2 regions of the Variovorax sp. PBS-H4 genome follow, and region 1 is predicted to be linked to the other one. Evidence: riboswitches for the same ligand, from Rfam matches in the RefSeq annotation. Region 1 holds a riboswitch; the other holds the start of a gene.
The links. Region 1 has a riboswitch for glycine ahead of gcvT (glycine cleavage system aminomethyltransferase GcvT). Riboswitches for the same ligand answer to the same signal wherever they lie in the genome.
Positions count from the first base shown of each region.

Region 2: another riboswitch for glycine. It lies ahead of E5CHR_RS24405 (D-amino acid dehydrogenase); the one in region 1 lies ahead of gcvT (glycine cleavage system aminomethyltransferase GcvT).

Region 1 covers NZ_LR594675.1:2,959,384-2,963,752, reverse strand. Annotated here, with positions in the region: gene E5CHR_RS13910 (TRAP transporter large permease) at 14-1,291, shown strand; gene E5CHR_RS13905 (hypothetical protein) at 1,597-2,484, shown strand; glycine riboswitch at 2,501-2,600, shown strand; glycine riboswitch at 2,613-2,726, shown strand; gene gcvT (glycine cleavage system aminomethyltransferase GcvT) at 2,768-3,940, shown strand; gene gcvH (glycine cleavage system protein GcvH) at 3,998-4,369, shown strand.
Region 2 covers NZ_LR594675.1:5,110,823-5,115,191, forward strand. Annotated here, with positions in the region: gene E5CHR_RS24390 (substrate-binding protein) at 1-118, opposite strand, end outside; gene E5CHR_RS24395 (cysteine hydrolase family protein) at 198-854, opposite strand; gene E5CHR_RS24400 (MFS transporter) at 1,007-2,200, opposite strand; glycine riboswitch at 2,346-2,449, shown strand; glycine riboswitch at 2,454-2,559, shown strand; gene E5CHR_RS24405 (D-amino acid dehydrogenase) at 2,644-3,969, shown strand; gene E5CHR_RS24410 (NAD(P)(+) transhydrogenase (Re/Si-specific) subunit beta) at 4,024-4,369, opposite strand, start outside.

The sequences.
Region 1 (4,369 bases):
GCGTGGGGGCTCCATGACCCCCGTCATGATCACCACGATGGTGGTGTGCTTCGCACTCACCATCTCCGTCGCCGTCTCGATCGGCCTGGCCTCCATCGTCGGTATCCAGGCCTCGAACGCGAACATGCTGATCTCCGTCAAGGAGATGTTCAACGCGATCAACAAGTTTCCGCTCGCGGCCATCCCCTTCTTCATCCTGGCCGGCAACCTGATGGAGACCGGTGGCATCTCGCGCCGCCTGGTGGAGTTCGCCAAGAGCCTGGTGGGTGGCGTGCAAGGCGGCCTCCCCATGACGTGCGTACTGACCTGCATGATCTTCGCCGCGGTGTCGGGCTCTTCGGTCGCCACCACCTTCGCCATCGGCGCCATCCTGATCCCGGCGCTGATCAAGCACGGCTACCCGACCAGCTACGCGGCGGCGCTGCAGGCCACGAGCGCGGAGCTGGGCGTGATCATCCCGCCCTCGATCCCGATGATCCTCTACGGTGTGAGCGCCGAGGTGTCGATCGGCGAGCTGTTCATCGCCGGGTTCGGCCCCGGCATCCTGATCAGCCTGGCGCTGATGGCCTTCGTCTATGTCTACTGCAAGTTCAAGGGCCTCGGCAAGAACGACGGCGACGGCCGGCTGAGTGTCGGCGTGGCCACCTGGCGAGCGGGCTGGGCACTGCTGATGCCGGTGATCATTCTTGGCGGCATCTACGGCGGCATCTTCACGCCCACCGAAGCCTCTGCCGTGGCCGTGCTCTACGCCCTCGTCGTCGGCATGCTGATCTACCGCGAGATCAAGCTGCCACAGCTCTACGCCGTACTGCGCAAGTCGGTGATCTCGTCGTCGGTGATCATGTTCATCATCGCCAACGCCGGCCTGTTCGCCTTCCTGATCACTCGCGCCGGCGTGCCCGAGGCGATCGGCCACTGGCTCGAGGCCGTGCTGAAGTCGCCGGCCATGTTCCTGCTCGGCGTCAACGCCGCGCTCTTCGTCATCGGCATGTTCATCGAAACCAGCGCCGCGATCATCGTGCTGGCGCCGATCCTCGCGCCGGTGGCGATGCACTTCGGCATCGACCCGGTGCACTTCGGGCTGGTGATGGTGGTCAACCTGGCGCTGGGCATGATCACGCCGCCTTTCGGGGTCAACCTGTTCGCAGCCTGCACGGTCGCTCGCATCTCGCTCGACCGCATGGTCGCGCACCTGGTTCCCTTCGTACTGGTAATCCTGGCCTGCCTGATGGTCATCACTTACGTGCCGGGCATTTCGCTGGGGCTGCGAGACCTGGTCTATTCGAGGTAGTCCAGGCACGGCGGCCCGAGCCCGTTCGGTCCGCGTTCAACCTGCGCGCCTTGCGAGGAGGCGTGCGGTCGTGAGAACAACGGGTTACAGGGCGGTCGGCCATACGGCGTCTTCGCTGACAAACGCGACCCCTCGTTCGTGAATAGGCTTGGGGTTTCCCCGCTCTTGCTGACAGCATCGTCGCTTTCTGCATCAAGGCACTAACATTTGCGCAGCTCGCAAGGCCGCGCAACGCATGGGGTTGAGCCCCGCCGCACCTGATTTCTTCTCTCCCTGCACGCATGACAAGCTACGGTTTCGTTCACTTGGAATTCGGCGACCAGCACCGCGACCGTTCGCTCCAGGTCCTGGAAAGGCTGCGAACCCGCCTCGCCCAGGACGGCGACCGCTTCTCGAGCGTGATCGTCGACAACGCCCGCCCCAGGCCGGCCGAAAGCGCGACCGGCATGGCTTCGGAGCAGGGCCTGGTGGTCCCGGGCGACAACAGCAACCGGGAGTTCTCCGGCTGGGACCGCGGCGTCGAGACATTGCTCTCCCGAGGCGAGCAGCCGGATGTCTGGCTCTTCTCGAACGACACGGTCGCCCTCAACCACGCCTGGAGCGAGCGCCGGCTGGAGCGCTTCGGCGGCGAGATCGGCAAGCTCGCGCTGCACCCGGGCCCCTGGCTGTTCGGCGAGATCAACGACTTCCCGCGCTCGACCATGACGCCCATGGGACCACTGCTCGAATGGGTGTCGACCTACTGCTTCGCCATGAACGACACCCTGCGCCACCGGCTGGGTACGCTCTCGCCGGGCAACGCGCTGCTCGATTCGCTGGTCAACGAGCGCTTCGAGCCGGAACGGGGCGTCTTCCGCGACCATGTGGGCGAGGCCTATGTCGATTTCGTGTCCGCCTGGCTCATCAGCGACGACGGCCAGGGCGTGCAGAAAAAGCGCCGCTTCAAGTGGGACCACGAATGGCACAAGGCCAGCCCGCTGGGCCCCGAGAACTTCGAGGACCTGCGCATGAAGGCGCGCTGCTGCCTGTCGGAGCACATGCTGAGCCTGCGCGCCCGGCAGCTCGGCGCCGACATCCGCTCGCCTTATGACGCCCGCAACGCACGCGAGCACATCCGGCGCTCCCTGCAGTTCCTCGCGGACAAGCTTTGGGAGAAATTCCTGCTGCGCCGGCTGCGGCTGGAGCGTTCGTAAGGCCCTTTCCCTTACACTCGCCCGGTCAGGAGAGAGCCCCGGAGGTGGGGCCGCCGAAGGCGCAGGGCCCATTGAACGAGGCCCGAACGCTCAGGCAAAAGGACTGACGAGGCGCCCGAGGTTGCGGGCGTTTCCTTGCTGGAGAGAGGCGGCGCTTTGTATTGAAGCGAGGGTCGCCCACCGAAGGAGCAAACCCCGATCGTGGGGCGAATCTCTCAGGTAAAGCGGACAGCAGGGGTGGCCCATGGCTTGACTGCCATGGATCCGGACTGCCCCTGACCTGATGGAGAGTGCCTTGGCCTCCGCTTCCGACGATCTGCAAAAGACCCCGCTGCACGACCTGCACATCGAGCTCGGCGCCCGCATGGTGCCCTTTGCGGGCTACTCGATGCCGGTGCAATACCCCGCCGGCCTGATGGCCGAGCACAGACACACGCGCACTTCGGCCGGCCTGTTCGACATTTCCCACATGGGCCAGCTGCGCCTGGTGGGGGCCGAAGCCGCTGCCGCCTTCGAGACCCTGATGCCGGTCGACGTGATCGGCCTTTCGCCCGGCAAGCAACGCTACGGCCTGTTGCTGAACGACGAGGGCGGCATCCTCGATGACCTGATGTTCTTCAACGAGGGGCACGATTCGATCTTCGTGATCGTCAACGGCGCGTGCAAGGCGGGCGACATCGCGCACATCCAGGCCAGCATCGGACAGCGCTGCCAGGTGCAGCCGATGCCCGATCACGCCCTGCTTGCCCTGCAGGGGCCCCAGGCCGCGGCCGTGCTGGCACGCCTGTCGCCCGGCATCGAGCGATTCGTCTTCATGACCGGCGGCGCGGTGCAGATCGGCGGCATCGCGGCCTTCGCGACCCGCAGCGGCTACACCGGCGAGGACGGCTTCGAGATCTCGGTTGCCGCAAACGATGCGGAGGCCCTGGCCCGGCTGCTGCTGGCGCAGCCCGAAGTACAGCCCGTCGGCCTGGGGGCACGCAACTCGCTGCGGCTGGAAGCCGGCCTGTGCCTCTACGGCAACGACATCGACACCACCACCAGCCCGGTCGAGGCCTCGCTCAACTGGGCGATCCAGAAGGTGCGGCGCAGCGGCGGCGCGCGAGAAGGCGGCTTTCCGGGGGCGGACCGCGTGCTGGCGCAGCTCACGGCAGACGCCGGCACCGCGGGCCATCTCGACCACGAGACGCTCACGCGCAAGCGCGTCGGACTGGTGGCGCTGGAGCGCGTACCGGTGCGCGACGGCACGCTGCTGCAATCCTTCGAGGGCGTCGATATCGGGCGGGTCACCAGCGGGCTGCTCGGCCCCACGGTGGATCGGCCGATCGCAATGGGCTATGTGGCGCTTGCGTACGCAGCGCCCGGCACCCGAATCCAGGCCATCGTGCGCGGCAAGCCGGTGGCGATGGAGGTCAGCACCCTGCCCTTCGTTCCCGCGCGCTACTACCGAGGCTGAAGGCCCGCTGTTCGACGTCACCCTTCAAGTTTCCATTTCTTCCCCAGGAGCCATTCCATGACCATCAAGTACACCAAGGACCACGAGTGGGTGAACGCCGAGGGCGACACCGCGACCGTGGGCATCACGCTGCATGCGCAGGACGCGCTGGGCGACGTGGTCTTCGTCGATCTGCCGCAGGTCGGCCAAGGCTATGCGCAGGGCGAGGTCGCCGGCGTGGTCGAGTCGGTCAAGGCAGCGGCCGACGTGTTCATGCCGGTCGCCGGCGAGGTCACCGAGGTCAACGAGGCGCTGCGTGCCGATCCCTCGCTGGCCAACAGCGCGCCCGAAGGCGAAGGCTGGTTCTTCAAGATGAAGATCACGGAGCCTGCCCAAATCGAGGCCCTGCTCGACAAGACCGCCTACGACAAGTTCGCCGACGAGGCCTGA
Region 2 (4,369 bases), 2.2 Mb from region 1:
GGCCGCCGGCAGCGGCGTGGACGAGGCCGGGCAGGCCGAGCGTTCCGGTGGCCAGCGCCGCGGCACCGGCACGAACGAAGATGCGCCGGCGCGGCGAGATGACGAGTGGGGCATGCATGCGAGAAGCTCCAGAGGTTGAACGCTGAAGAGAAGAAACCCGGGCCATGCAGGCGCCGTTCGGATGGACCGCCGGCGCGTCAGGCGAATTCGAATCGATTGCCGACCAGGCCGCCGCCGGAATAGGCGCGTGCCACCTCGGTCGAATCGGTGACCCAGCCGAAACTGGTGGCGATGTCGAAGAGCGAAGACGTCTGCTCGCGCGCCGACGGTGCGGCCACGCAGTCTTCGGGCACGAACACGCGGTAGCCGAGGAAGAAGGCGTCGTGTACCGTCGACCGCACGCAGATGTTGGTGACCACGCCCATCACGACGACGCTGTCGACTTCGAGGTCCTTCAATGTCATGTCGAGGTCGGTGCCGAAGAAACCCGAATAGCGGCGCTTGATGACGTAGTGGTCGTCGGGACGCGCCTTCAGGGCATCCACCACGCGCGCGCCCCAGGTGCCTTCGATGCAATGGCGGGACCGCTTGAGGAACTCGCGGTCGCGATGCACCCCCGGGCGGTGCGCATCGGTGATGAACACGATCGGGCCTCCGGCCTCGCGCGCCGCGTCGATGACTGCGAGCTGTGGTCCGATCAGCTTTTCGTAGCCGGGCAGCACCATGGCGCCGCCTTCCACGCAGAAGTCGTTCTCCATGTCCACCACGAGCACCGCGGTGTTGCGGGCCGTTATGGCCGTCGGCTCTGAAATTCCCTTGGCCGAGAACGCGTCGACCGCTGTGTTCGGAATCATCGTCGGGCGCCTTCCAGTTGGGTGGCAGTCAATTCCAGTTCATGTAGCCTTCGCTACATTTTCATGAAGTGCATACTACATATCGCGCAAACGGGTGACAAGCCCTTTTTGCCCGCACATCGGAGCTGGCCACGGACCCTTGCGGATCGTCATCAGCCCTCTCCCCTGCTTTGACGCCGCGCCGAGAATTTCAGGCCCAGGCACAGCGGCAAAGCAATGGCGGGCAACAGCGCCATTAGCAGGAAGCCGCCGGCTCCGAGGCGTGCATAGAGCATTCCGGTCGACATGGTCAGAAGCGCTGTCACCAGTCCTGGTCCGAGTGCATACATGGCTTGGCCGGTCGCGGCAAGATGCCGAGGCACGGTGGTGCCCATGAGGCGCATACACGCGAGATGCAGAAGCGCAAACGTCAATCCATGCAGGGGCTGTACGAGTGCCAGCGCCCAGGGATCGGTCGAAGACGCCACCACGAGCCATCGCACGACAGCCGCCGTGCACGCGATCGCAGCTGCACCACTCGACCCGAGCGAATCGAGCCATCGAGGTCCGATGAACACGAAGACCAGGACCTCCGCGACAACGGCTTCGGACCACAGGACACTGATCGTGGCCTGGCTCACGCCTGCTGCGTTCCATCGGATGACAGCGAATGCGTCATGCATGGCATGGCTGCCGTAGACCAGGGCCGCGATGAGGAGCATGCGCCGGAACACGACGATCCCCAGCAGTTCCCCGATGGCCGCGAAGGATGATCGTTCAGGGGCGACGCGGGTGTTGTCACCCCGCGCTGGCAGCAGCATGGTGCTTGCTGCTGCGAGCAGAAGGAGTGTCCCATGCATCCATGCGATCGATGTGAGTGCCGTCCAGCCGATGACTTGGCCAGCGACCAGCGTTCCGAACACGAAGGCGGCCGATGCCGCACCTCGTACCCAGCCATATTCGAACCTCGTTGCGGATGAAGCGGCCGACTTCGAAGCATCCAGCGCCAAGGCGTCGGCAAGCGACGTGGTTGGTGTGAGCGCAGCTTCATGGCAGAGCCGGACGACCAGAAAGATCCAGAACCCGCCGACCCAGGGAAGCCCAAGTGCAAGGCAGGCAGCAAGGGCCGCAGCGGCGGCCAGCACGTGACTCAACCGCTCCAAGCGATCTGCCAGGCGCGCTGCAACCGGGCCGGCAATCAGCCGTACGATGGTCCCGAGTCCCAGCAGAAGCCCGATCTGCTCGGGTGACATCCCTCGCGTTTCGAAAAAGCGAGGCCAGAAGGGCGACGCCACCCCGAATGATGCGTACAGCAACACATAGAGAAGGATGAAGGATCGCAACGCGTGAGGCTGGGGCGTTCGCATGGCGCATGTTCGGGTTTCAGGTGCGCATCGTCACAGAACGCGGGGAGCGTCGGGGGCGGGATTACCCAAGCGCCGAGCGCCCCGCCGGATGCGGGTACCCGGCGCGCAGAAGCGCTTGGCGGTGCGGGCCGCGCCCTCTACAATCTGCCTCACTGCAGGAGAGCGGGCCGCTGCGAGGCGGCCCCACCGAAGGCGCAAACTCCCATAAACGCTCAGGTCCGCTCGCAACAACGAGCCTGTACTGCATCAACTGTCAAAGCCGTCTGGAGAGCCATCACACCACGTGATGCACCGAAGGAGCAAACCCGCTGCGGGCGCAGCGGGCGAATCTCTCAGGTACCGAGGACAGGGGGAGCGGCAACTTGGACGCATGGTCCGGTTGCTTTCTTTTCGAGCTTCCGTTTCCGTTGCGTTCGAGCGCTGCAACCTCAAAGGTGCATGAAATGCGCGTGATCGTTCTTGGTGCCGGCCTGCTCGGCGTGACTTCCGCTTACTACCTCCAGCAACTCGGCCACGAAGTGACCGTGGTCGACCGGCAGGCCACACCGGCTGCCGAAACCAGCTTTGCCAATGGCGGCCAGATCTCCGTCAGCCACGCCGAACCCTGGGCCAACCCGAGTGCGCCGCTCAAGGTGCTGCAATGGCTCGGCAAGGAAGATGCGCCGCTCCTGTTCCGCATCCGGGCAGACATGCGCCAGTGGCTCTGGGGCCTGCAGTTCCTGCGCGAATGCACGCCGGCGCGCACGCGCCACAACATCGAGCAGATCGTGCGGCTGGGCACCTACAGCCGCGAAACGCTGCAGCAGTTGCGCCGCGAAACCGGCCTTGCCTATCACCAGCGCACCCAGGGCATCCTGCACTTCTATACGACGCAGAAGGAATTCGATGGGGCGTTGAAGCCGGCTGAGCAGATGCGCGCGCTGGGCTGCGAGCGGCAGGTGATCTCGGCGGACAAGGCGGTGGAGATCGAGCCCGCACTGGCCCACATCCGCTCTCACCTGGCGGGGGCTACCTACACGGCCGAGGACGAATCAGGCGACGCCAACCGCTTTGCGCGCGAACTGGTCAGGCTTGCGTCCGCGGCCGGCGTGAACTTCCTCATGAGCCACACCGTGACCGCGCTGCGCGAATCCGGCGGCAGCATCGACCATGTGGAAGCGACGGACGACGAAGGCCGCTTCCAGCGCATCCGCGGCGATGCCTTCGTGCTGGCGATGGGCTCGCTGAGCCCGCTGTACGCCGCACCGCTCGGCATCAAGCTGCCGATCTACCCGGCCAAGGGCTATTCGGTGACGCTGCCTGTCAAGGACGCATCGAAAGCGCACCAGGTCTCCCTGACCGACGACGAATACAAGCTGGTGTTCTCGCGCTACACCTCCGAGAGCGGCGACCGCCTGCGCATCGCCGGCACGGCTGAGCTCAATGGCTACGACCGCGACCTGAACCGCGTGCGCTGCGAAGCCATCGTGCGGCGCGTCGAAGAACTGTTCCCGGGCGCCGGCGATACCCGCCAGGCCCAGTTCTGGACTGGCCTGCGGCCGGCAACGCCGAGCAACGTGCCGCTGATCGGAAAAACAAAGCTGCCGAACCTGTTCCTCAACACCGGCCATGGCACGCTGGGATGGACGCACGCCTGCGGCTCGGGCAAATCGATCGCGCGCATCGTGAGCGGGCTCGCGCCCGAGGTGGACTTCGCGTTCACCGGGCTGCACGACGGGACGAAAGGCATCCGGCAGCCTGCCTCATCCACCCCTTGGCTGCAGCGCTGACGACCTGCCTGCTGCACGCACGCGGTTCAACACGTGCGTGCAGCTTGACTGCTCTTACTCGATCGCCTTGCCCATGTCCTCGACCACCTTCTTGGCGTCGCCGAAGACCATCATGGTCTTGTCCATGTAGAACAGCTCGTTGTCCAGCCCGGCATAGCCCGCGGCCATGCTGCGCTTGTTCACGATCACCGTCTTGGCCTTGTAGGCCTCCAGGATCGGCATGCCGTAGATCGGCGTGCCCTTGGTGAGCGCGGCCGGGTTCACCACGTCGTTGGCCCCCAGGATGATCGCCACGTCGGCCTGCGCGAACTCGCCGTTGATGTCCTCCATCTCGAACACCTGGTCGTAGGGCACCTCGGCCTCCGCCAGCAGCACGTTCATGTGCCCCGGCATGCGCCCG